3 regions of the Scandinavium manionii genome follow, and region 3 is predicted to be linked to each of the others. Evidence: predicted binding sites of a transcription regulator. Region 3 holds the regulator's gene; each other region holds the start of a gene.
What was found. Region 3 encodes PurR, which represses purine synthesis genes. Its sites were predicted from a motif close to CANGCAAACGTTTGCNTG; they were not measured.
Positions count from the first base shown of each region.

Region 1 (8,068 bases), on a different contig from region 3:
CGTGGTTAAGAGCGGAAAGGCGCGTTACATCGGCGCGTCATCCATGCATGCGTCACAGTTCGCACAGGCGCTGGAACTGCAAAAACAGTACGGCTGGGCGCGGTTCGTCACCATGCAGGATCATTACAATCTGATTTATCGCGAAGAAGAGCGCGAGATGCTGCCGCTGTGTTATCAGGAAGGCGTGGCGGTTATCCCGTGGAGTCCGCTGGCGCGCGGTCGTCTGACCCGTCCGTGGGGTGAAACCACCGCCCGCGTGGTCTCCGATGAGTTTGGTAAAACGCTCTACAGCACCACCGAAGAGAATGACGCACATATTGCGCAACGGCTGGCGAACATTTCGGATGAGCTGGATGTGACGCGCGCGCAGGTGGCGCTGGCGTGGCTGTTAAGCAAACCCGGCGTGGCGGCACCCATTATCGGTACATCGCGGGAAGAACAGCTCGAAGAGTTACTGCATGCGGTGGATATCACCCTGAAGCCGGAGCAGATTGCCGAACTGGAAACGCCGTATCAGCCCCATCCGGTGGTGGGATTTAAATAGTTGTTCCTGGCGGAGTTCCACTATTTTTTAGTTCAGATGTTTTGTTCCGTTCACCAAATGTTCAGCAGGTTCTACAATCCTTGCAGAACGTGAACGGAACCGTTCCACCGTTTCCGGACGATGTCTCAAATAATCCCAATCGGCCAGTGATGCCCAATCACATACAACAGCCCCGCGGAAATCACCCCAGCCACAATATCGTCGACCATAATCCCCATTCCGCCGTGAACGTTGCGATCGAACCAGCGGATCGGCCACGGCTTCCAGATATCGAAAATACGGAAGATGACAAATCCGGCGGCGACCCACTGCCAGTCGTTGGTGGGAATTGCCATCAGCGTAATCCACATCCCGACAAATTCGTCCCAGACGATACTGCCGTGATCATGCACACCCATGTCTTTCGCCGTGCGGTGACAAATATATACGCCAATGCAGATACTGAGCATCACCGTCAGCGAATAAAGCTGCCACGGCAGGAAGGTCATCAGATACCAGAAAGGAATGGCCGCAATCGAGCCCGCCGTGCCAGGCATTATCGGGCTGAGACCGCTGCCAAAACCGGTCGCCAGCAGATGCCACGGGTTGAGCATACTCAATCGGCTTTTTGCTACGTCTTTACTGCGCAAAATGGTCGTACCCCTTCCAGTCGAGCGTTACCGGTTTGCCGTCACGCTGAAAATGCAGCCCTTCGATGTCGGCGCTAACCTGGCCAATGCAGGTGAAGCCCATGCCGAAATTCCCCAAAGCGACATCCAGCGCGCCGCGATTAAGCTCCGGCACGGTGAAGCACAGTTCGTAGTCTTCGCCGCCAGAAAGCGCCCAACGCAGCGCCTGTTCGGGCTCAACGTGACGCTTCATCGCGTCAGAATACGGCAGCAGATCGAGGTCTACCCGTGCGCCGCAGCCGCTGGCGTTGAGAATATGCCCGAGATCGGAAATCAGCCCGTCGGAAATATCGATGGCCGAATGCGCCAGATTACGCAGCGCCTGACCGCTCAGAATACGCGGCGTCGGATTCAGATGACGCTTAACCAGATAATCCGCGTCTTCTTTGTTATCCACCTGCAGATGGTCCTGCAAAATCGCCAGCCCGGCAGCGCTGTCGCCCGGCGTACCGGTGACGTAAATCCAGTCACCCGGTTTTGCGCCAGAACGCTTCAACGCCCGGCCTTCCGGCACTAAGCCGTGAATACCCAACGTCATCGACAGCGGCCCTTTAGTGGTGTCGCCGCCAATCAGTTGCATATCGTAATAATTAAGTTGTTCAAACAGGCTGTCGCTAAACGCTTCAAGCCAGGCGTCGTTCACTGACGGCAGCGTTAATGCCAGCGTCAACCACGCAGGATCAGCTCCCATCGCAGCGAGATCGCTGAGATTCACCGCCAGCGCTTTATGGGCTAAATCGGCAGGATTGATATCCGGAAGGAAATGAATGCCCGACACCAAAGTGTCAGTACTGATCGCGAGAGTTTGTTTTTCAGGAATATTGAGCAGTGCGCAGTCGTCACCGATTCCGGTTTCAACATCAAGACGGGAACTTCTTACACGATCAAAATAACGGGCAATCAGGGAGAATTCGCCACATGCCATACGTTATGCCTCGGCAGAGAAAAGAGAAGGCCGGAGAGAACGTGAAACCGCTTTCTCCGGCCTGCAGATTACTTTTTGCGGGGACGAATTGCCGGAGCTGCTTTATCCAGCACGCCGTTAACGAACTTATGGCTGTCTTCGGCACCGAAGGTTTTTGCCAGTTCAATAGCTTCGTTGATGGCCACTTTGTACGGCACATCATCACGCTTCGCCAGCTCAAACAGCGCGATGCGCAGCACGGCTTTCTCTACCTGACCCAGTTCATCCAGCAGACGGGACAGATACGGTTTCATCAGGCCGTCGAGATACGCGCTGTTGGTCGCCACTCCGGTCAGCAGTTCACGGAAGTACACGACGTCGACGTCTTTCACGTCCTGTTCCGCCAGGAACTGATATTCAACATCAGAGATGTCGTTTTTAGACAACTGCCAGGAGTAAAGCGCCTGGACAGCACACTCACGGGCGCGGCGACGAGCAGCAGGTTTCACGGAATTCCCCTTACAAAAAAATCAGGCCTTGATAGCCTTCAATACATTGATCATTTCAAGCGCGGTCAATGCAGCTTCTGCACCTTTGTTACCGGCCTTGGTGCCAGCACGTTCGATGGCTTGTTCGATGCTTTCGGTGGTCAGAACCCCAAAAGCGACCGGGATTTCGCTGTCGTGCGCAACCTGCGCCAGACCATTGCTTGCTCCACCGGCCACGTATTCAAAGTGAGCAGTACCGCCACGGATAACAGTGCCGAGCGCGATCACTGCGTCGTATTTACCGGTTTTCGCCAGTGCACCGGCTGCCAGCGGCAGTTCGTATGCGCCAGGAACCCAAACGACGGTGATGTTCTCATCTTTCATCTGACCAATACGCTTCAGGGCGTCAATCGCACCTTCCAGCAGGCTGTCATTGATGAAGTTATTGAAACGCGCAATAGTGATGGCAACGCGAGCGTCCGGGGCAGCAACGTTAGCTTCGATAATGTTCATACATTTCCTTTTGGGATTCGACTTACCCCGAGGGGGGCGGATTTTATCATAATTATTCGCGTACGGCTTCCCTATTTAGGGCTGCTTCACGCGGGTATTAAATGCAAACAGAGATCCGGGCCGACCGGGCGTATCTCGCTGAAACTAAATTGGGGGGCGTCGGCCAGTTTCTCAAGCCCTGGCAGCACACATAAACCGCGCGCATCACTGCCTAACAGTTTAGGCGCAACGTAGACAATCAGCTCATCAACCAGACCTGCCTGCAACAATGCGCCGGCAAACGTTGGGCCAGCTTCCACCCATAGACTGTTAATTTGCTGTTTACCCAATTGCATCATCAGCAGAACTAAATCCAGATGACCGTTATGTTCTGGCACGTTCAGGTTGCGCACATTGTCCGGCCATTCACGGGTATCGTCTTTGCAGCGCGCAAACAGGATCTCGCCCGGTTGCTGCACGATGCGGTGTTCCGGCGTCACGCGGTTCTGACGGTCGATAACAATGCGCAGCGGCTGACGCAGATTTTCCTGCGGATAATGCGCCTGCACATCGGCACTCAGTTCTTCCCAACGCACGGTGAGTGCAGGATCGTCGGCCAGCACCGTGGCATCGGTGGTCAAAATGGCGTGGCTTTCCGCACGAAGACGCTGCACATCGCGGCGCGCCTGCGGCGAGGTAATCCATTGGCTTTCACCGCTGGCCATCGCCGTGCGGCCATCCAGCGACGCGCCGAGCTTCAGCCGTATATACGGGAAACCGGTACGCATCCGCTTAAGGAAACCCTTATTCAGCGCTTCCGCTTCGCTCATCATCAGCCCGTGGCTAACGATAATGCCTTCCTGCTGCAAACGGTACAGCCCGCGCCCCGCAACCTGCGGATTAGGATCCTGCATCGCGGCAACCACGCGGCTGACGCCCGCGGTAATGAGTGCCTCACAGCACGGCGGCGTACGGCCATGGTGACTGCATGGTTCGAGGGTAACATATGCCGTTGCCCCTTTCGCTTTCTCGCCCGCCATGCGCAGGGCGTGGACTTCGGCGTGCGGTTCACCCGCGCGATAGTGCGCGCCTTCGCCGACGATTTCCCCGTCTTTCACGATGACGCAGCCAACGCGTGGATTCGGATGCGTCGTGAAGCGCCCCTGATTCGCCAGCTTCAGCGCACGGGCCATGTACATTTCGTCAAGCATCGATCAGTCCTGTAAACGGGCGATCTCTTCGCCAAATTCTTTGATGTCTTCGAAACTGCGATAGACCGAAGCAAAGCGGATATAGGCCACTTTATCGAGCTTTTTCAGCTGTTCCATTACCAGATTACCGATTTGCTTGCTCGGCACTTCACGTTCGCCGGTGGCACGCAGCTGCGATTTAATGTGGTTAACAGCCATTTCGACATCATCAGAGCTGACCGGGCGCTTTTCCAGCGCTTTTTGTAAGCCGCTGCGCAGTTTGTCTTCGTTAAACGGTTCGCGGACGTCGTTACTTTTCACCACCCGCGGCATCACCAGTTCGGCCACTTCGAAGGTTGTAAAACGTTCATTACACACCAGGCACTGACGGCGACGGCGCACTGAAGAACCTTCTCCTACCAGACGGGAGTCGATCACTTTGGTATCTACGGCTAAACAAAATGGGCAATGCATGGCGCGTCCTGACGAAGATAAATAACATATTCCTATTTTACCACGACCCACCCCACGGCGTCATTTTGAGACAATCCCCCGATGGCTTCCAGGACGATACTGCTACCATTGACTTCAGACAGAACCTCGAAAGGACACCTAACGATGACACGACGTTTAGTACGAATTCTGGCGCTGGGCAGCCTGTTTACCCTTAGCGCCTGCGCACAGCAGCACGAAGTACATCAGATGCAGCAGAGCGTCACCGCGCTCAATAAAGATATGACCAAGCTGAATCAGGAAACCGTGAAGATAACCCAGCAAAACACCCTGAATGCGAAATCCGCAAGCGGTGTGTATCTGTTACCGGGGTCGAATACGCCAGCCCGCCTGGAAAGCCAGATTGGTACGCTGAGAATGTCGCTGATTAACATCGCGCAAAACGCCGACGGTATGCGCGCCACGCTGCGTATTCAGGGCGAATCCAACGATCCGCTTCCCGCGTTCAGCGGCACCGTCGAATGGGGCCTGATTCAGGGCACAACTGACAACTATCAGGAAGTGAATGTTAAAAACCAGCTGATCAACGCTCCTGCCAGCGTCCTCGCACCGAGCGATGTGGATATTCCACTTCAGCTCAGTGGCACGGATCCTAAGCAGCCCGTTTTCGTGCGCATTCACGATATTCAGCCCGCCAGCGTTCAGTAATTTCTTAACACCGGATAGCGACGGTTATCCGGTTTTCATCCCCCTTTTTCATCACCCTTCAACATGCACCGCAATCTTTGCTGTTTTTCAGAAATCCCTGGAAACATTTGAGAGAATCCGTACAATCCCCGCCGATAATGTACGCAAACGTGAACGCAATCGATTACGTACTTGAGAAAACTGTGAAACACCACATATTTTTGTGAGCAATGATTCTTATAATAGGCCTCGCAGAAAACAGTTACATTTAGAAACGCCCAAGCGGTTCTTTTCACTCCCCGAAAGGGATTTCAACAAGTGGCATCATGATGAAAAAAACATTACTTGCAGCCGGTGCAGTGCTCGCGCTTTCTTCGACTTTCACGGCAAACGCAGCCGAAACGACCAAACCAGAGTATGTCTCTGACTGGTGGCATCAGAGCGTCAACGTGGTAGGTAGCTACCACACCCGCTTTGGGCCGAAAATAAATAATGACGTTTACCTGGAATATGAAGCGTTCGCCAAGAAAGATTGGTTCGACTTCTACGGCTATATCGATATCCCAAAAACCTTCGGTGCGGGTAACGGTAACGACAAAGGCATTTGGGATGACGGTTCTCGCATGTTCATGGAGATTGAACCGCGCTTCTCTATCGACAAGCTGACTGGCACCAGCCTGGCTTTCGGTCCGTTTAAAGAATGGTACTTCGCCAACAACTATATCTACGATATGGGTGCGCACGGTGACGATGCAAGTAAGCAGAACACCTGGTATATGGGTCTGGGTACCGATATCGACACCGGTCTGCCAATGAGCCTGTCCCTGAACGTGTATGCTAAATACCAGTGGCAGAACTACGGTGCCGCGAACGAAAATGAGTGGGACGGCTACCGCTTCAAGGTCAAATACTTCGTACCGATTACTACCCTGTGGGGCGGTAACCTGAGCTACATCGGTTTCACCAACTTTGACTGGGGTTCAGACCTGGGTGACGAAGACTTCCGTGACCTGAACGGCAAGAAAGCGCGTACCAATAACTCCATCGCCTCCAGCCACATTCTGGCGCTGAACTACGATCACTGGCACTACTCGGTGGTTGCACGTTACTGGCACAACGGCGGTCAGTGGAACGATGATGCAAGCCTGAACTTCGGTGACGGTAACTTCAACGTCCGCTCTACCGGTTGGGGTGGCTACCTGGTTGTCGGGTATAACTTCTGATAATCAGCGTTAAGCGATAAAGCCCGGCGGCGCAGGCTTGCCGGGCATTTGAAGATTCATGGCTTACACGACAACGCACTTGTAGGGTCCAGCAACCACGGCCGCAAATATCCCACGGTATTTGATAACGGCAATACCCACTCGGGTAAACGAATCCCGACCTCTTTTTCAATAAAAGCCCGTCTCGCCTGCACCCTCGCCCACAGCTGCGGATATTCCGCCGCCAATTGCTGACGCAACGATTCATCCGCCAGCGCCACCGTGTCTTCGATGCTTGCCCCTGCATATCCCGCCCGGGAAGGAATAATATCGATTTGCAGCAGCATGCCGCTGGCAAGTGGAATGTCAGAGCCCGCAGACACCGGCGAACACAGCCATTCTTCATCCGCCACAAGATGCCCCGGATTAAGATGCCAGTGATATTCAGACTTCGGCAGCACATCTTCAATCAGCTGGTACAACTCACCGCCGGTCATGCCCGGACGAATGTTTTCCAGCCACGCGACCACCGCGCGGAAATACGGAATCGCGACGACATCCAGATAATCGCTAACCGCATCCGGCAACTGCCCGGCATTTTCGACCACGTAGGCCGCACGACTGCTGAGCCCACCTTTAAAACTGGTGGTCAACGAAAATTTATCCCCCAGTTGCACCGTTTTATCACCCGGATAAAGATTCGCATGGGCGAAACGATCGCCAGTGGCAGCGATGGACACCACGTTGTGCGGCTGGCCATCGGCGGCGAGCAGGCTGGCAATCTCCTTTTCCGTTTTGCCCGGTGCGACCGCATTCAGCGCCCGAAGTATCGCCGTTGAAGCCAGATTGGCCCCGTATTCATAATGCGCTAACTCATTGGCATTATTGATAACCCGAGCGCCATACGCCGGGGAAATAAACACGCCGGTGGCATTGCGCAGTTCTGCCCTGGGCGCAGCCTCACGGACTGCATCAACGATAAACGACGGGATATCGAACAGCTGCCGCGTGTTGTCGTTTATGCCAGTGAACAGCTTCCAGCCCGCCAGACCCAGTGTTTTATCCCCGATAATACCGGCATGTTGCAGAACCTCGTGCAGGGGCTGAACCGTGTCCATTGGCTGATTCGGCAGAGAGAACCACGGCGCATGCAGCACGTGGTTTTTCAGCCGCGCGTGCGGCGCCAGCTTGAGGTTTTCGTTGCCGAGAACCAGCCCCGCCTCGCCATCCTGATGCAACACCAGCAGCGCCTCTTCAAAGCGCGGAATAAAGCCAGTGAGATATTCAAAGTTTCCGCCGTGCTCTTTGTCGGCGTAAACAATCAGCGTGTCTAACCCCTGTTGGCGCATCCGGTCCAGCACGCGCGCTTTACGCCCGGCAAGCGTGGCGTCATTTAGGGTAACGGAAGGCAGATTCGTCCAGCACGGTGGCTGAGGCATG
Region 1 is NZ_JALIGC010000040.1:760,466-768,533, forward strand. Features, by position in the region: gene MUU51_RS21335 (aldo/keto reductase) at 1-544, shown strand, start outside; gene pgpA (phosphatidylglycerophosphatase A) at 670-1,173, opposite strand; gene thiL (thiamine-phosphate kinase) at 1,163-2,137, opposite strand; gene nusB (transcription antitermination factor NusB) at 2,206-2,625, opposite strand; gene ribH (6,7-dimethyl-8-ribityllumazine synthase) at 2,647-3,117, opposite strand; gene ribD (bifunctional diaminohydroxyphosphoribosylaminopyrimidine deaminase/5-amino-6-(5-phosphoribosylamino)uracil reductase RibD) at 3,204-4,307, opposite strand; gene nrdR (transcriptional regulator NrdR) at 4,311-4,760, opposite strand; gene MUU51_RS21370 (SadB/YajI family lipoprotein) at 4,905-5,447, shown strand; gene MUU51_RS21375 (nucleoside-specific channel-forming protein Tsx) at 5,756-6,649, shown strand; gene MUU51_RS21380 (M24 family metallopeptidase) at 6,706-8,068, opposite strand, start outside.
Region 1: the regulator PurR is predicted to act here: its motif matches at 5,600-5,617, upstream of MUU51_RS21375 (nucleoside-specific channel-forming protein Tsx).

Region 2 (8,068 bases), on a different contig from region 3:
AGCTGCTGAACGGTCTGGACGCGGTGTATCACGCGCAGGGCGAATACGCTTATGCCGACAGCATCGTGTTCAATGCGCTGGATAAACTGCGCAAAGGCGCGCGTCAGAATCTGAAAGCGCCAGCGGCGATGGTCGACTGGCGTCCGCTGGTGCACGAAATGCGCTTGTTCAAATCTGCGGAAGAAATTGAAGTGATGCGCCGGGCCGGGGAAATCTCCGCGCTGGGGCACACTCGCGCGATGGAAAAATGCCGTCCGGGCATGTTTGAGTATCAGCTCGAAGGTGAAATTCACCATGAATTTACCCGCCACGGCGCGCGTTACCCATCCTACAACACCATCGTTGGCGGCGGCGAAAACGGCTGCATTCTGCATTACACCGAAAATGAATCTGAACTGCGTGACGGCGATTTAGTGCTGATCGACGCGGGCTGCGAATATCGTGGCTACGCGGGCGACATCACGCGTACTTTCCCGGTAAACGGCAAATTCACGCCGGCGCAGCGTGAAATCTACGACATCGTGCTCGAATCGCTGGACACCGCGCTGACGCTGTACCGTCCTGGAACAACCATGCAGGATGTCACTGGCGAAGTCGTGCGCGTGATGGTCAGTGGATTGGTGTCGCTCGGCATCCTCAATGGGGAAGTTGACCAGCTGATTGCCGACAACGCACACCGTAAATTCTTCATGCACGGCCTTAGCCACTGGCTGGGCCTGGACGTTCACGATGTTGGCGAATACGGCGCGGATCGTTCCCGCGTGCTCGAGCCGGGAATGGTACTGACCGTTGAGCCCGGGCTGTATATCGCCCCGGACGCCGACGTGCCGGAGCAATACCGCGGTATCGGCATTCGTATTGAAGATGACATTGTGATAACTGAAAGCGGCAACGAGAATCTGACCGCCAGCGTGGTAAAACGCGCGGACGATATCGAAGCCTTGATGGCGGCGCACGCCCAATGAGCGTGATTATCGTAGGCGGCGGCATGACCGGCGCAACGCTGGCGCTGGCGATCTCACATCTCAGTGCAGGCAAACTGCCGGTACATTTAGTGGAAGCCGTCGCACCGGATTCACTGGCGCATCCGGGCTTTGATGCTCGCGCTATCGCACTGGCCGCAGGGACCTGTCAACAACTGGCCCGTGTAGGTATCTGGCAGGCACTGCGTGAATGTGCCACGGCTATTCGGACCGTTCACGTCAGCGACCGTGGCCATGCAGGTTTCGTGACGCTGGATGCCGACGATTACAGCCTGCCTGCGTTAGGGCAGGTGGTCGAGCTGCACGATGTCGGCCAGCGTCTTTTCGCCTTGTTACGCAAAGCGCCTGGCGTGAGCTTACATTGTCCGGCGCGGGTTGACAGTTTTACCCGCAGCCAGGACCGCGTCGATGTGGCGCTTGATAACGGCGTTACACTCTCCGGGAAACTGCTGGTTGCCGCAGACGGCTCACGTTCTTCGCTCGGCGAACAATGTGGTATCGCATGGCAACAGCAGCCGTACGAGCAGCTGGCAGTGATCGCCAACGTGACCACCGCCGTGCCGCACGACGGCCGCGCGTTTGAGCGTTTTACCGAACATGGCCCGCTGGCGATGTTGCCGATGTCAGATGGACGCTGTTCGCTGGTGTGGTGCCATCCGCTGGAAAACCGTGATGAGGTTCTGAGCTGGTCTGATGCTCGGTTCTGCCAGGAACTGCAGCAGGCCTTTGGCTGGCGACTCGGGCGCATTACCCACAGCGGCAGTCGCAATGCTTACCCGCTTTCCCTGACCACTGCCAGCCGGGCGATATCGCACCGCATGGCGCTGGTAGGTAATGCGGCGCAAACTCTGCATCCGATTGCCGGACAGGGCTTTAACCTCGGACTACGCGATGTTATTTCGCTGGCAGAAATGCTCGCGCAGGCAAACGATCCGGGCGAGTATGCGCTGTTAAGCCAGTATCAACAGCGCCGGGCCGACGATAAAAGTGCGACGGTCGGCGTGACCGACGGACTGGTCCATCTGTTCGCCAATCGCTGGGCACCGCTGGTGGCCGGACGAAATGTCGGGCTGATGGCGATGGAATTATTCACTCCGGCGCGTGATGCGCTGGCGCAGCGTACCCTGGGTCAGGTAGCGAGATAAGGAACAACAACGTGCAAAATGTAGATATCGCTATCGTCGGTGGTGGAATGGTCGGCCTCGCCGTGGCCTGCGGATTGCAGGGCAGTGGACTGCGCGTGGCGGTCATTGAACAACATCAGCCCCAGCCCGTAGCGGCAGATTCCGCCCCGCAGCTTCGTGTTTCCGCCATCAACGCCGCCAGTGAAAAACTGCTCTCACGCCTCGATGTCTGGAATGACATTGTGGGCGAACGCGCCAGCTGCTATCACGGCATGGAAGTGTGGGATAAAGACAGCTTTGGGCGCATCGCGTTTGATGATGCAAGTCTCGGCTATAGCCATTTAGGGCACATCATCGAAAATGGCGTGATCCATCATGCGCTGTGGAAAAAAGCGGAACGCTGTAAAGACGTCACGCTGATGGCACCCGCCGAACTGGCGCAGGTGGCATGGGGCGAAAACGAGGCCTTTTTGACGCTGAAAGACGGCAACATGCTGACTGCGCGCCTGGTGATTGGCGCGGATGGTGCGAACTCCTGGCTTCGTGGCAAAGCGGATATTCCGCTGACCTCCTGGGATTATCGCCATCACGCGCTGGTGGCGACTATTCGCACCGCCGAACCGCATCAGGCGGTGGCGCGCCAGGCGTTTCACGGCGAAGGCATTCTGGCGTTTCTGCCATTAAGCGACCCGCATCTGTGCTCCATCGTCTGGTCGTTAGCGCCGGAAGACGCCGCGAAAATGCAGCAGGCCGACGACGCGACATTCAATCAGGCGCTGAACGTGGCTTTTGATAACCGTCTGGGTCTGTGTGAAGTGGCAAGCGAGCGGCAGGTGTTCCCGCTAACCGGGCGCTATGCCCGCCAGTTTGCCGCGCATCGTCTGGCACTGGTGGGTGATGCGGCGCACACCATTCATCCGCTGGCCGGGCAGGGGGTAAACCTCGGCTTTATGGATGCCGCAGAACTGATCGACGAAACTCGCCGTCTGCACGCGCAGGGGAAAGATTTCGGCCAGCACTTCTATCTGCGCCGCTACGAGCGCAGTCGCAAGCACAGTGCCGCATTAATGCTGGCGGGTATGCAGGGCTTCCGCGAACTGTTTGCCGGAGTCAATCCGGCGAAGAAACTGTTCCGCGATATCGGCCTGAAACTGGCCGACACGCTGCCAGGGGTAAAACCTCAGCTTATTCGTCAGGCGATGGGTCTGAACGATCTTCCAGGCTGGCTGCGTTAAGTCGATCACACTTCCTCACCCGGCAGTCTTGTCGGGTGTGTTTCCCTCGTTTGAAATAATCTAATCTCACTGCTTTTTTCGCATTAGTTTTATTAATGTTACAAAAATTCCCTTACGAAAAATCAGCCCAATTTCCCACGTGAAATATCATTTATCACCAAATCCTGAACAGTATTGTTAATTTTATGTGGCATTAGTCGCAGAAAGCCAGTCGATCGTTCTGTAGAGTTTTTCGCGCATTCTGGTCATAAGCTAATCTGATGGATTGCTTTGCCTTATGGTTTACCACGGTTTTCGGTGGTAACGTCAGACGAAAGAGAACGTTTGCGTCGGTGCCCTGAGCGGTATCGGCGCTGGGCTTTGCGGCGACTTCTGAGTCCGCAAAGCACCTGTAGCCCCGCTTATTCAATGAGGACAAGATGGCTCAACAGACGCCTTTGTATGAACAACACACGCTGTGTGGCGCACGCATGGTGGACTTCCATGGCTGGATGATGCCGCTGCATTATGGCTCGCAGATTGATGAGCACCACGCGGTACGCACCAGCGCCGGAATGTTCGATGTCTCACACATGACCATCGTCGACCTGCGCGGCAGCCGTACCCGTGAATTTCTGCGCTACTTGCTGGCCAATGACGTTGCCAAACTGACCAGGCCCGGCAAGGCACTCTACACCGGCATGCTCAACGCATCCGCCGGGGTCATTGATGACCTGATTGTCTATTTCCTCACCGAAGATTATTTCCGCCTCGTCGTCAACTCCGCCACCCGTGAAAAAGACCTTGCCTGGATTAGCCAACACGCTGAGCCGTACGGCATCGACATCACCGTGCGTGACGATCTGTCGCTGATTGCGGTACAGGGCCCGGATGCGCAAGCTAAAGCTGCCAGCCTGTTCAACGATGAGCAGCGCAGCGCGGTAGAAGGCATGAAGCCGTTCTTCGGCGTGCAGGCAGGTGACCTGTTTGTGGCGACCACCGGTTACACCGGCGAAGCGGGTTATGAAATTGCACTGCCGAATGAGAAAGCGGCAGACTTCTGGCATGCGCTGGTCGAAACCGGCGTTAAGCCTTGCGGTCTGGGCGCGCGTGACACGCTGCGTCTGGAAGCGGGGATGAATCTGTACGGTCAGGAGATGGACGAAGGCGTTTCTCCGCTGGCGGCCAATATGGGCTGGACCATTGCCTGGGAACCTACAGACCGTGACTTCATTGGCCGAGAAGCGCTGGAAGCTCAGCGTGAGCACGGCACTGAACAACTTGTTGGCCTGGTGATGACCGAGAAAGGCGTTCTGCGTGGCGAACTGCCGGTGCGCTTTACCGATGCGCAGGGCAATCAGCGCGAAGGCGTGATCACCAGCGGCACGTTCTCGCCAACGCTGGGCTACAGCATTGCGCTGGCTCGCGTGCCTGCGGGTATCGGTGAAACGGCGGTGGTTCAAATCCGTAACCGCGAAATGCCCGTCACCGTCACCAAGCCTGTATTTGTACGCGCCGGCAAAGCCGTCGTGTAATCGATTATTTTTTCTGGAGAAATTTTAATGAGCAATGTACCTGCAGAACTGAAATACAGCAAAGAACACGAATGGCTGCGCAAAGAAGCCGATGGCTCTTACACCGTAGGTATCACCGAGCATGCGCAAGAACTGCTGGGCGACATGGTGTTTGTTGACCTGCCAGAAGTGGGCAAAACCGTTGACGCTGGCGATGACTGCGCGGTAGCGGAATCCGTAAAAGCGGCTTCTGATATCTATGCACCTATCAGTGGCGAAATCGTGGCCGTCAACGACGCGCTGAGCGATTCCCCAGAGCTGGTTAACAGCGAGCCGTATACCGACGGCTGGATCTTCAAAATCAAAGCCAGCGATGAAGCAGAAGTTGCCGCTCTGCTGGATGCCACCGCGTACGAAGCGCTGTTAGACGATTAAATACGCTTCATATTTCACGTTGTGGGGGCGTTGGCTTCCTCGCGCACCCCAGTCACTTACTCATGTAAGCTCCTGGGGATTTGCTGCGTCGCCGCCTTCCCACTACGCGAAATATTTGCGGATTCATAGTGTAGGCCCGGTAAGCGACAGCGCCACCGGGCATGTTAGTTAAGACATTACCGATTCACTGCACGTTTCAGGAACCATCGCTCATGACACAGACCTTAAGCCAGCTTGAACACCGCGGCGCATTCATCGACCGACATATTGGCCCAGATGCGCAGCAGCAACAGGAAATGCTGAATACCGTTGGCGCAGAGTCGTTAGACGCGCTGACCGGCCAGATTGTGCCGCAGGATATTCAGCTCGCGACGCCACCGCAGGTGGGTGACGCGACCACCGAATTCGCCGCACTGGCCGAGCTGAAAGGCATCGCTAGCCGCAACAAGCGCTTTAAGTCTTACATTGGCATGGGCTACACCGCCGTGCAGCTGCCGCCGGTTATTCAGCGCAACATGCTGGAAAATCCGGGCTGGTACACCGCCTACACGCCTTATCAGCCGGAAGTTTCACAGGGCCGACTGGAAGCACTGCTGAACTTCCAGACTGTCACGCTTGACCTGACCGGACTGGATATCGCCTCTGCATCACTGCTCGACGAAGCCACCGCCGCGGCGGAAGCAATGGCGATGGCTAAACGCGTCAGCAAACTGAAAAACGCCAACCGTTTCTTCGTGGCTGCTGATATTCATCCGCAGACCCTGGACGTGGTACGCACCCGTGCTGAAACCTTTGGTTTTGAAGTGATTGTCGACGACGCTGAAAAAGCGCTCGACCATCAGGATGTGTTCGGCGTGCTGTTGCAGCAGGTCGGTACCACCGGTGAAGTACATGATTACAGCCCGGTGATTAACGAGCTGAAAGCACGCAAAGTGGTTGTCAGCGTTGCTGCCGATTTTATGGCGCTGGTCCTGCTGACCGCGCCGGGCAAGCAGGGCGCAGATATCGTGTTTGGCTCCGCTCAGCGTTTCGGCGTGCCGATGGGCTACGGCGGCCCACATGCAGCCTTCTTTGCGGCAAAAGATGAATTCAAACGCTCCATGCCGGGCCGTATTATTGGTGTGTCGAAAGACGCCGCCGGTAACACCGCGCTGCGCATGGCGATGCAGACCCGCGAGCAGCACATCCGCCGCGAGAAAGCGAACTCCAACATCTGTACCTCTCAGGTGCTGCTGGCCAACATCGCCAGTCTGTATGCTGTGTTCCACGGCCCGGTGGGCCTGAAGCGTATTGCCGGGCGTATACACCGCCTTACCGATATCCTGGCGACCGGCCTGCAACAGAAAGGCCTGAAGCTGCGTCACGAACACTTCTTCGACACTCTGTGCGTTGAAGTCGCCGACAAAGCCGCCGTACTGGCCCGTGCAGAAGCCGCAGAAATCAACTTGCGCAGCGACATTCATCACGCGGTTGGAATCACGCTGGATGAAACCACCACTCGCGAAGACGTGTTGGCGCTGCTGACCGTTATCGTGGGTGACGATCACGGCCTGAACATCGACAGCCTGGATAAAGACGTGGCGCACGACAGCCGCTCTATTCCGCAGGCGATGCTGCGTGAAGACGACATCCTGACCCATCCGGTGTTCAACCGCTACCACAGCGAAACCGAGATGATGCGCTACATGCACTCCCTGGAGCGTAAAGATCTGGCGCTGAATCAGGCGATGATCCCGCTGGGATCCTGTACCATGAAACTCAACGCCGCAGCGGAAATGATCCCGATCACCTGGCCGGAATTTGCTGAACTGCACCCGTTCTGCCCGGCAGATCAGGCTGAAGGCTATCATCAGATGATCAACCAGTTATCCGACTGGCTGGTGAAACTGACCGGATACGACGCACTGTGCATGCAGCCGAATTCTGGCGCGCAGGGTGAATACGCAGGCCTGCTGGCGATTCGTCATTACCACGAAAGCCGCAACGATGGGCATCGCGATATCTGTCTGATCCCAAGTTCAGCCCACGGCACCAACCCGGCTTCCGCGCAAATGGCGGGCATGCAGGTCGTGGTCGTGGCCTGCGACAAACAGGGTAACATTGACCTGGCTGACCTGCGTGAGAAGGCGGAGCAGGCGGGCGAAAACCTGTCCTGCATCATGGTGACCTACCCGTCCACTCACGGCGTGTACGAAGAAACCATCCGCGAAGTCTGCGAAATCGTGCATCAGTTTGGCGGCCAGGTGTACCTCGATGGTGCCAACATGAATGCCCAAGTGGGCATCACCTCGCCGGGCTTTATCGGCGCGGACGTGTCACATCTCAACCTGCACAAAACCTTCTGCATCCCGCACGGTGGCGGCGGCCCAGGCATGGGGCCGATTGGCGTGAAAGCGCATCTGGCACCGTTCGTACCAGGCCACAGCGTGGTACAAATCGAAGGCATGCTGACCCGTCAGGGCGCGGTTTCCGCGGCACCGTTCGGTAGCGCATCAATTCTGCCAATCAGCTGGATGTACATCCGCATGATGGGTGCGCAAGGTCTTAAGCAGGCAAGCCAGGTGGCGATTCTTAACGCCAACTACATTGCGACCCGCCTGCAAGATGCGTATCCGGTGCTGTATACCGGACGCGATGGCCGCGTAGCACACGAATGCATTCTCGATATTCGTCCACTGAAAGAAGAGACCGGCATCAGCGAGCTGGATATTGCTAAGCGTCTGATCGACTACGGATTCCATGCGCCGACCATGTCCTTCCCGGTAGCGGGCACGCTGATGGTTGAGCCAACGGAATCG
Region 2 is NZ_JALIGC010000036.1:17,390-25,457, reverse strand. Features, by position in the region: gene pepP (Xaa-Pro aminopeptidase) at 1-965, shown strand, start outside; gene ubiH (2-octaprenyl-6-methoxyphenyl hydroxylase) at 962-2,128, shown strand; gene ubiI (FAD-dependent 2-octaprenylphenol hydroxylase) at 2,140-3,342, shown strand; gene gcvT (glycine cleavage system aminomethyltransferase GcvT) at 3,762-4,856, shown strand; gene gcvH (glycine cleavage system protein GcvH) at 4,884-5,270, shown strand; gene gcvP (aminomethyl-transferring glycine dehydrogenase) at 5,483-8,068, shown strand, end outside.
Region 2: the regulator PurR is predicted to act here: its motif matches at 3,656-3,673, upstream of gcvT (glycine cleavage system aminomethyltransferase GcvT).

Region 3 (8,068 bases):
GACGCTACGTATTACTAATCTTGGCGAACTGAAAGCGGGCGACGTGGTTAACGTGGAACGTGCGGCGCGTTTTAGCGATGAGATTGGCGGCCATTTAATGTCGGGCCATATTATGACCACCGCTGACGTATCAAAAATCCTGACCTCTGAAAATAACCGCCAGATATGGTTTAAGGTTCAGGATCCGACGTTGATGAAATACATCCTGTATAAAGGTTTTATCGGCATTGACGGAATTAGCCTGACGGTCGGAGAAGTCACGCCGACGCGATTCTGCGTGCATCTGATCCCAGAAACGCTGGAACGCACGACGCTCGGTAAGAAGAAGCTCGGTGAGAAGGTAAACATTGAGATTGATCCGCAGACTCAGGCGGTGGTGGATACGGTAGAACGTGTTATGGCAGCAAAAGAAGCGGCAACCAAAACAATCAGCGCAGATGAGTAAAAACAAACCCCGGCTTGCCGGGGTTTGTTTTATCGGGCGACGCGTAAACCGCCTTCTGCCCCGCGGGTGAATACTACCTGCCAGAGCTGAATGTCACGGGCGCGGAAAGCACCGGCACAGGCGTTCAGATAATAAGAGAACATCCTTTTGAAACGCTCTGAATAGTTGTCAGCAATTTCCGGCCAGCTATGCAGAAAACGCGTATGCCATGCCATCAGCGTGGTGTCGTAATCGGCACCGAAGTTGTGCCAGTCTTCCATCACAAAGTGCGGTTCACTGGCGTTGGCAATCTGACGTACGGACGGTAGGCAGCCATTCGGGAAGATGTATTTATTTATCCACGGATCGACATTATTATCCGTTTTCTTCGACCCGATGGTGTGCAGCAAAAACAGGCCGTCAGGCGTCAGGTTACGATCTACCACGTTGAAATAGGTGGCGTAGTTTTTCGGCCCAACGTGTTCGAACATCCCGACAGAAACGATACGGTCGAACTGATCCTGCAAATCTCGATAATCCTGCAACAGGATTTGCACGTCCAGCCCTTCACAGCGCGCCTGGGCCATCTTCTGCTGTTCAGCTGAAATGGTCACGCCGACGACGCTCACGCCGTAGTTTTTCGCCATAAAATGCGCCAGCCCACCCCAACCACAGCCGATGTCGAGAACTCGCATGCCGGGCTGTAAATGCAGCTTCTGACAAATGAGGTCCAGTTTCGCCTGTTGTGCCTGTTCCAGCGTTTGGGCATCTTTCCAGTACGCGCAGGAATACTGCATAAACGGGTCAAGCATCCGACTGAATAAATCGTTGCCCAAATCGTAATGTTCTTTGCCCACTATCCAGGCGCGTTTTTTACTTTGAAGATTGAGCAGACGGGCGCCTGCGACACGCAGCGTGTCTTTCAGATGGTGGGGGAGTTGGCTTTCCAGACCGGCACGAAGCACATTATGAAAAAACACATCGAGCCGTTCACATTCCCACCAGCCGTCCATATAGCTTTCGCCTAATCCCAGCGACCCTTCCTGCAGCACGCGTTTAAAGAACAGGGGATTATTGACCCGGATATCTGAGGGAGCAGAACCATTAACCCTGACGCCGGCACGACTCAGTAATTCGTTAACAATGCGGTACCAGTCATCATCAGGCAAATTTACTTCTTCTATACACGATGAACTCATAGCTTCTCCATCACGCGGCTTGTGATCAGAACCTTAAAACAGCGTAGACGTTTTTTTGGTTGTGTGAGAACTCTCACGGTATATCCGTGAGTCTGCTATCCGACGTAGAACAGAGGAAGGGAGATAACCCTTGCCGAAAGGCCTTCCGTGGTTAATCGGGGGAGATCCGTTCCCCCGTTAATCGCTAATATTTATCGTATTTATGTGTTACCGAAATCAGTATAGGCCGCAAAAATGAGTGATTCAATAAAAAATTCTTAGCAAACTAATGACTGAGTTATTACATAGTCGCTAACGATACTATGCGTGTGATTCTTCAGTTGAACCTGCGTTTTCATCACGTTGTGCAACAAACTGCATCCGGTAACCCCAGCCTGCCAGAACCACGGTGGCCAGCATCACGCTGGTGGTGGTCAGGAGCGGAGTGGAAATCAGGGTGGAAACCACCAGGCTTGCCAGGAAACACAAACCCAACTGCAGCGTGTTTTGCATCGCTGCTGCCCGACCCGTGGCGTGTGGGAATGGGCGCAGTGCCTGAGCCACAACGATTGGGTATATCGCGCCGTTGGCCATTGCCATCAGACAGAAAGGGATCAGCAGGGTGGTTAGTGAACTGCCTGCGGTCAGACCGACAGCAAAGGTGCCCGCTACGCTCACGGCAAAGGCCAGCAGCAGCCATGGCAGCATCTGTTGACCTTCCCATTTTTGCAGGGCGGCACGACAGCCGTAGCCCCCGATAAGGAAAGCGATGGTCTGCGGCACATAGCTCAGGCCAATCACCGTCGGGCCGTAACCCATGGCGCTCAGAATAAACGGCGAGCCGGTCAGCCACGCGAAGAAGCTGGCGGAGCAGGCGGCGTAAATCAGTACGTTGCCGCGATAATCTTTCGAGCGCAAAAGCGTCAGGAAGGTCAGGGGCTGCTCTTCCTTATGCACGATGCGCACCGGTTTTTGCAGACGCAGCGCAGGCAGCATCAGCAGCAGCGTAATGCCAAACAGAGTGGCAAAAATTGCCTGCCATTCGAAATGATGCAGGATCCAGCTGCCGAGCAGCGGTGCCAGAGCCGGGGATAGTCCAACCAGCGGCATGATAGTCGCGAAGATACGATTGGTGCGCTGAGCCGGATAATAATCGGTGACCATCGCCTGCCAGGTAACGGTAGCGGCGCAAACGCCGACCGCCTGCACAAAGCGCAGCACCAGCAGCAGGGTAGCATCACGGACCCACAGCATCCCCAGACAGCCAACGGCGAATATCGCCAGGCCGGTCAGCAGAATAGGTTTACGACCGTAACGGTCAGACAGCGGGCCCCACATCAGCTGAGCGAGGGCAAAACCGGCCAGGAACAGGCTAAGGCTGGCGCTGACGGCGGCGGCAGGGGTTTGTAAATCGGTTTGAATGGCGGAAAATGCGGGCAGATACATATCGGTTGCCAGAAAACCGAGTACGCTCAGGCCAGCCAGCCAGCACAAAAATCCTTTCCCAGGTTGTTTATTCATTTTCTTTCTCGTTGCAGGTGTCGATGGCAGCAGAGTGTAGGGAGTGCAACTTCGCTTGTGAAACGCTAATATTTGTCTGGTGAGTTCAAATTTTTTGCAGGCAACCTATGTGGTCAGAATATTCTCTTGAAGTCGTGGACGCTGTAGCGCGTAACGGGAGCTTCAGCGCAGCCGCGCAGGAGTTGCACCGTGTGCCTTCTGCGATCAGCTATACCGTACGTCAGCTAGAGGAATGGTTGGCGGTTCCGCTGTTTGAACGACGCCATCGAGACGTGGAATTAACCCCCGCAGGTGCCTGGTTTTTGAAAGAGGGGCGCTCTGTTATCAAAAAAATGCAGATCACCCGTCAGCAGTGTCAGCAAATCGCCAACGGCTGGCGCGGCAATTTGGCCATCGCGGTGGACAATATTGTGCGTCCGGAACGCACCCGGCAGATGATTGTCGATTTCTATCGCCACTTTAAGGATGTCGAACTGTGCGTATTCCAGGAAGTGTTCAACGGCGTGTGGGATGCGTTATCCGACGGGCGCGTGGAGCTGGCTATTGGGGCCACCCAGGCGATCCCGGTCGGTGGACGTTACGCGTTTCGCGATATGGGGATGCTGAGCTGGAACTGCGTGGTGTCGAGTCAACATCCGCTGGCGCAGATGCCCGGCCCGCTCAGCGATGATGTGTTGCGCAACTGGTCGGCGCTGGTGCAGGAAGATACCTCGCGATCGTTGCCGAAACGCATCACCTGGCTGCTGGATAATCAAAAACGGATTGTGGTGCCGGACTGGGAATCTTCCGCGACCTGTCTTTCAGCCGGGCTGTGTGCTGGAATGGTGCCCACGCATTTTGCCCGTCCGTATATCGACAGCGGTGAATGGGTGGTGCTGGAGCTGGAAAATCCGTTCCCGGATGCGGCATGCTGCCTGACCTGGCAACAAAATGACATGTCACCGGCGCTGAGCTGGCTGCTGGAGTATTTGGGGGACAGTGAAACGTTGAATAAAGAGTGGTTACAGGAGCCGGAATAACCGGCTCCTGAGAGATCATTAACGGCGGTAGTCGCGGAACGGACCGTCGGCAACCGAGCGGCGCTCGATCAGGCGCGGGTGCACTTCAATAGACTGCGACTCTTCACGCTTATTGACAATACGATCCAGCAGCATATCGAAGGCCGCTTCACCCAGCGAATCCTTCGGCTGATGGATAGTGGTCAGGGCAGGGGTAAAGAAGCGCGCATTGCGCACGTTATCGTAGCCAATGACTGAAATATCCTGTGGAACGCGCAGGCCCATTTCGTCTGCGGCGCACAAGGCACCCATCGCCATAATGTCACCGCCGCAGAACACGGCGGTCGGGCGTGGCTGTTGCGCAAGAATTTTCTGCATGGCGCGATAGCCAGATTCAGGCTCGAAATCACCCTGCACAATCCAGTTTTCAGGCACGTTGATTTGCGCTTCTTCCATGGCTTTCATGAAACCTGCCAGACGTCCGGCGCCAGTGTTACGCTCCATCGGGCCAGGAATGACGCCGATTTCGCGATGACCGCGTTCGACCAGATAGCGTCCGGCAATATAGCCACCCTGGAAAGCGTTATCATTTACCGAGTCGGTAAAATCAGCTTTAGATTCGCCCCAATCCATCACCACCATCGGGATGTGACGGTACTCTTCCAGCATCTCGAGCACCGACTGCGGGTATTCAGAACACATCACCAGCAGGCCATCGACGCGCTTTTGCGCCATCATTGAAAGATAGGCGCGCTGTTTTTCCAGGTTGTTCCAGGCGTTACCCAGGATCAGGGTATAGCCTTTCTCGAAGCAGTTTTTCTCAACGGCTTCAATGATTTCAGCAAAATAGGCGGCTTCGCTGCTGGTTGCCAGCAGGCCGATTGTTTTGGTGTGATTCACCTTCAGGCTACGCGCTACGGCGCTAGGAGAGTAGTGCAGCTCTTTAATGGCCGCCCACACCGCGTTGCGGGTCTCTTCCGCCACGAAACGCGTTTTGTTAATTACATGTGACACTGTTGTAGTGGAAACGTTTGCGCGCTTCGCTACATCTTTAATAGTTGCCATTCGTTCTCACTCCAGACCCTTTCCTTACGCCTGTTTACCAACACGAAAACGTTTGCCTTTACACACCCTTAACACAATTCAATTGAATTGCAGTACGCCGGGATACAGACAGGACGACAGGAGGGGGTCAATGGCTGGTACGCTTTTAAATTAGCGTGGAATTTTGTCTGATTCTGAGGCAAAGGGAAAGAGAAAAATCGCTATGAGCTTAAAACCAGGAAGATTTTTGCGTACAGTTGTGCAAAAATGAGCAAGCTCACTTTTGTTGTGGGGATTAAAAGGAGAAAAATTGATGAGTACCGACCTTAAGCTCTCTCTGATGACGACCGTGATTGCGCTGGCCGTGATTGTTGCCGCCGGTCTGACCGCCGTCCTGCATTGATTTATACGGAGGGAGAGTTCTCTTCCTCCGCCTCATCTTCCTGCCGATTGTTACCAGATTTGCAAAAAACTTTTGCCATTTTGTTTACTTCTGTTTTTTTGTGATTGATGTCATGCTTTTGACTTCTGCTGTTGCACCATCCCAGACGGATGGCTTACCGGAGTCGTTACATGAAAATCAATTTTCCCCTGCTGGCGTTGGCAATCGGGGCGTTTGCCATCGGGACCACGGAATTCTCGCCAATGGGCTTGCTGCCCGTTATCGCTAAAGGCGTCGATGTCTCTATCCCTGCCGCCGGGATGCTGATCAGCGCCTATGCCATTGGTGTGATGGTTGGTGCGCCGTTGATGACGTTGCTGCTTTCACATCGCGCGCGCCGTAATGCGCTCATTTTCCTGATGGCCATTTTCACGCTCGGCAACGTACTGTCGGCTATCGCGCCGGATTACACCACGCTGCTGCTGTCGCGCATTATCACCAGTCTTAATCACGGGGCCTTCTTCGGCCTCGGCTCGGTGGTGGCTGCCAGCGTAGTGCCTAAGCACAAGCAGGCCAGCGCGGTGGCGACCATGTTTATGGGGCTGACGATCGCTAATATCGGCGGCGTTCCGGCGGCGACCTGGCTCGGTGAAACCATCGGCTGGCGGATGTCGTTCCTCGCGACGGCCGGACTTGGCCTGGTAGCGATGGTTAGCCTGTGGTTCTCCTTGCCGAAGGGCAGCAGCGGTGAACGCCCTGACGTGAAAAAGGAACTGTCGGTTCTGGTGCGTCCGCAGGTGCTGACGGCGTTGTTGACGACCGTGCTCGGAGCCGGGGCGATGTTCACGCTCTACACCTATATTTCGCCGGTGCTGCACACCATTACCCATGCGACACCGCTGTTCGTCACCGCCATGCTGGTGCTGATTGGTATCGGTTTCTCTCTGGGTAACTATCTGGGCGGCAAGTTTGCTGACCGCTCCGTGACCGCCACGCTGAAAGGCTTCCTGACACTGCTGATCGTTATCATGGCGTCTATCCCGTGGCTTGCGCAAAACGAAATCGGCGCGGCGGTGAGCATGGTTATCTGGGGTGCGGCGACCTTCGCGGTGGTCCCTCCGCTGCAAATGCGCGTGATGCGTGTGGCACATGAAGCGCCGGGCCTGTCATCATCGGTCAATATCGGGGCGTTTAATCTGGGCAATGCGCTGGGCGCGGCCGCGGGCGGGGCGGTTATCTCAGGAGGCCTGGGGTACAGCTTTGTGCCAGTGATGGGGGCGATAATTGCCGGTGTTGCGTTGCTGGTGGTGCTGATGACTGGGCGTCGTCAGTCAGAAGAAGTCTTTACCAGTCATTGATAACATGCCCGGCGGGAAACCACCGGGCCAGAAATTATGCCGACAGGTTCTTCGCGACAAATTCCCAATTTACCAGCGCCCAGAAATGCTCGAGATAGTTCGGGCGGGCGTTACGGTAGTCAATGTAGTAGGCATGTTCCCATACATCTACGGTCAGCAGCGGTTTGGCGTCAGTCGTTAACGGGGTACCCGCGTTAGACGTAGAAACGATAGCCAGTTTGCCGTCTGCATTTTTCACAAGCCAGGTCCAGCCAGCGCCGAAGTTTTTAACAGCGGCATCGGTGAACTGCGCTTTAAAGTCAGCAAAGCTGCCGAAGCTCGCGTTGATAGCGGCTGCGACGTCACCGGTTGGCTCGCCACCGGCGTTTGGTGCCAGGCAGTTCCAGTAAAACGTGTGGTTCCACACCTGTGCAGCATTGTTGAAAACGCCCGCTTCGGAAGTGCGAACGATCTCTTCAAGCGTTTTGCCCTCAAACGCAGTGCCTTTGATCAGATTGTTCAGGTTGGTGATATACGTTTGGTGATGTTTGCCGTAGTGGTATTCCAGCGTTTCTACGGAGATGTGTGGCGCCAGGGCGTCTTTTGCATACGGTAATGCAGGTAATTCGAATGACATTGCTTATTCTCCCTATTATTTTATGACTCAATAACCATGCATTGAGTATGGATAGGGTAGCAAATTAAAAGATGTGGCTAAAGAAGAACTTACCCTGTCGATAGATCGACAGGGCAGGGATCAGCGAATTGTTTTAGGCGTCATCACGCGCCGTGCGCCAACGTAGTGATTCGCCCAGTAATCTTCGCTCAGAGAGGTAATCTGGATATCGCGGCCGGTGCGCGGGGACTGAATAAATTTACCATTGCCAACGTAAACGCCTACGTGATCGGCAGTGCCACGACCGCGGGTACGGAAGAACACCAGATCGCCGCTTTGCAGCTCACCCCGGTTAACAGACCGCGCATCACGCAGGTGATACATTTCATTCGCGGTGCGAGGAATACGGAATTTCACCAGATCTTTGTACGCGTAGTAAACCAGACCGCTGCAATCGAAACCGGTGCGCGGCGAAGTGCCACCCCAACGGTATGGTTTGCCAATCTGGCCCATCAATTTATTCATCGCCGTTTTTTGTGCTTTCTGCACGCGCGCTTTGTGTGCATCT
Region 3 is NZ_JALIGC010000032.1:80,444-88,511, reverse strand. Features, by position in the region: gene MUU51_RS03525 (riboflavin synthase subunit alpha) at 1-445, shown strand, start outside; gene cfa (cyclopropane fatty acyl phospholipid synthase) at 475-1,623, opposite strand; gene punC (purine nucleoside transporter PunC) at 1,924-3,123, opposite strand; gene punR (DNA-binding transcriptional activator PunR) at 3,231-4,142, shown strand; gene purR (HTH-type transcriptional repressor PurR) at 4,161-5,186, opposite strand; gene cydH (cytochrome bd-I oxidase subunit CydH) at 5,479-5,568, shown strand; gene MUU51_RS03495 (MFS transporter) at 5,739-6,905, shown strand; gene sodB (superoxide dismutase [Fe]) at 6,940-7,521, opposite strand; gene MUU51_RS03485 (C40 family peptidase) at 7,642-8,068, opposite strand, start outside.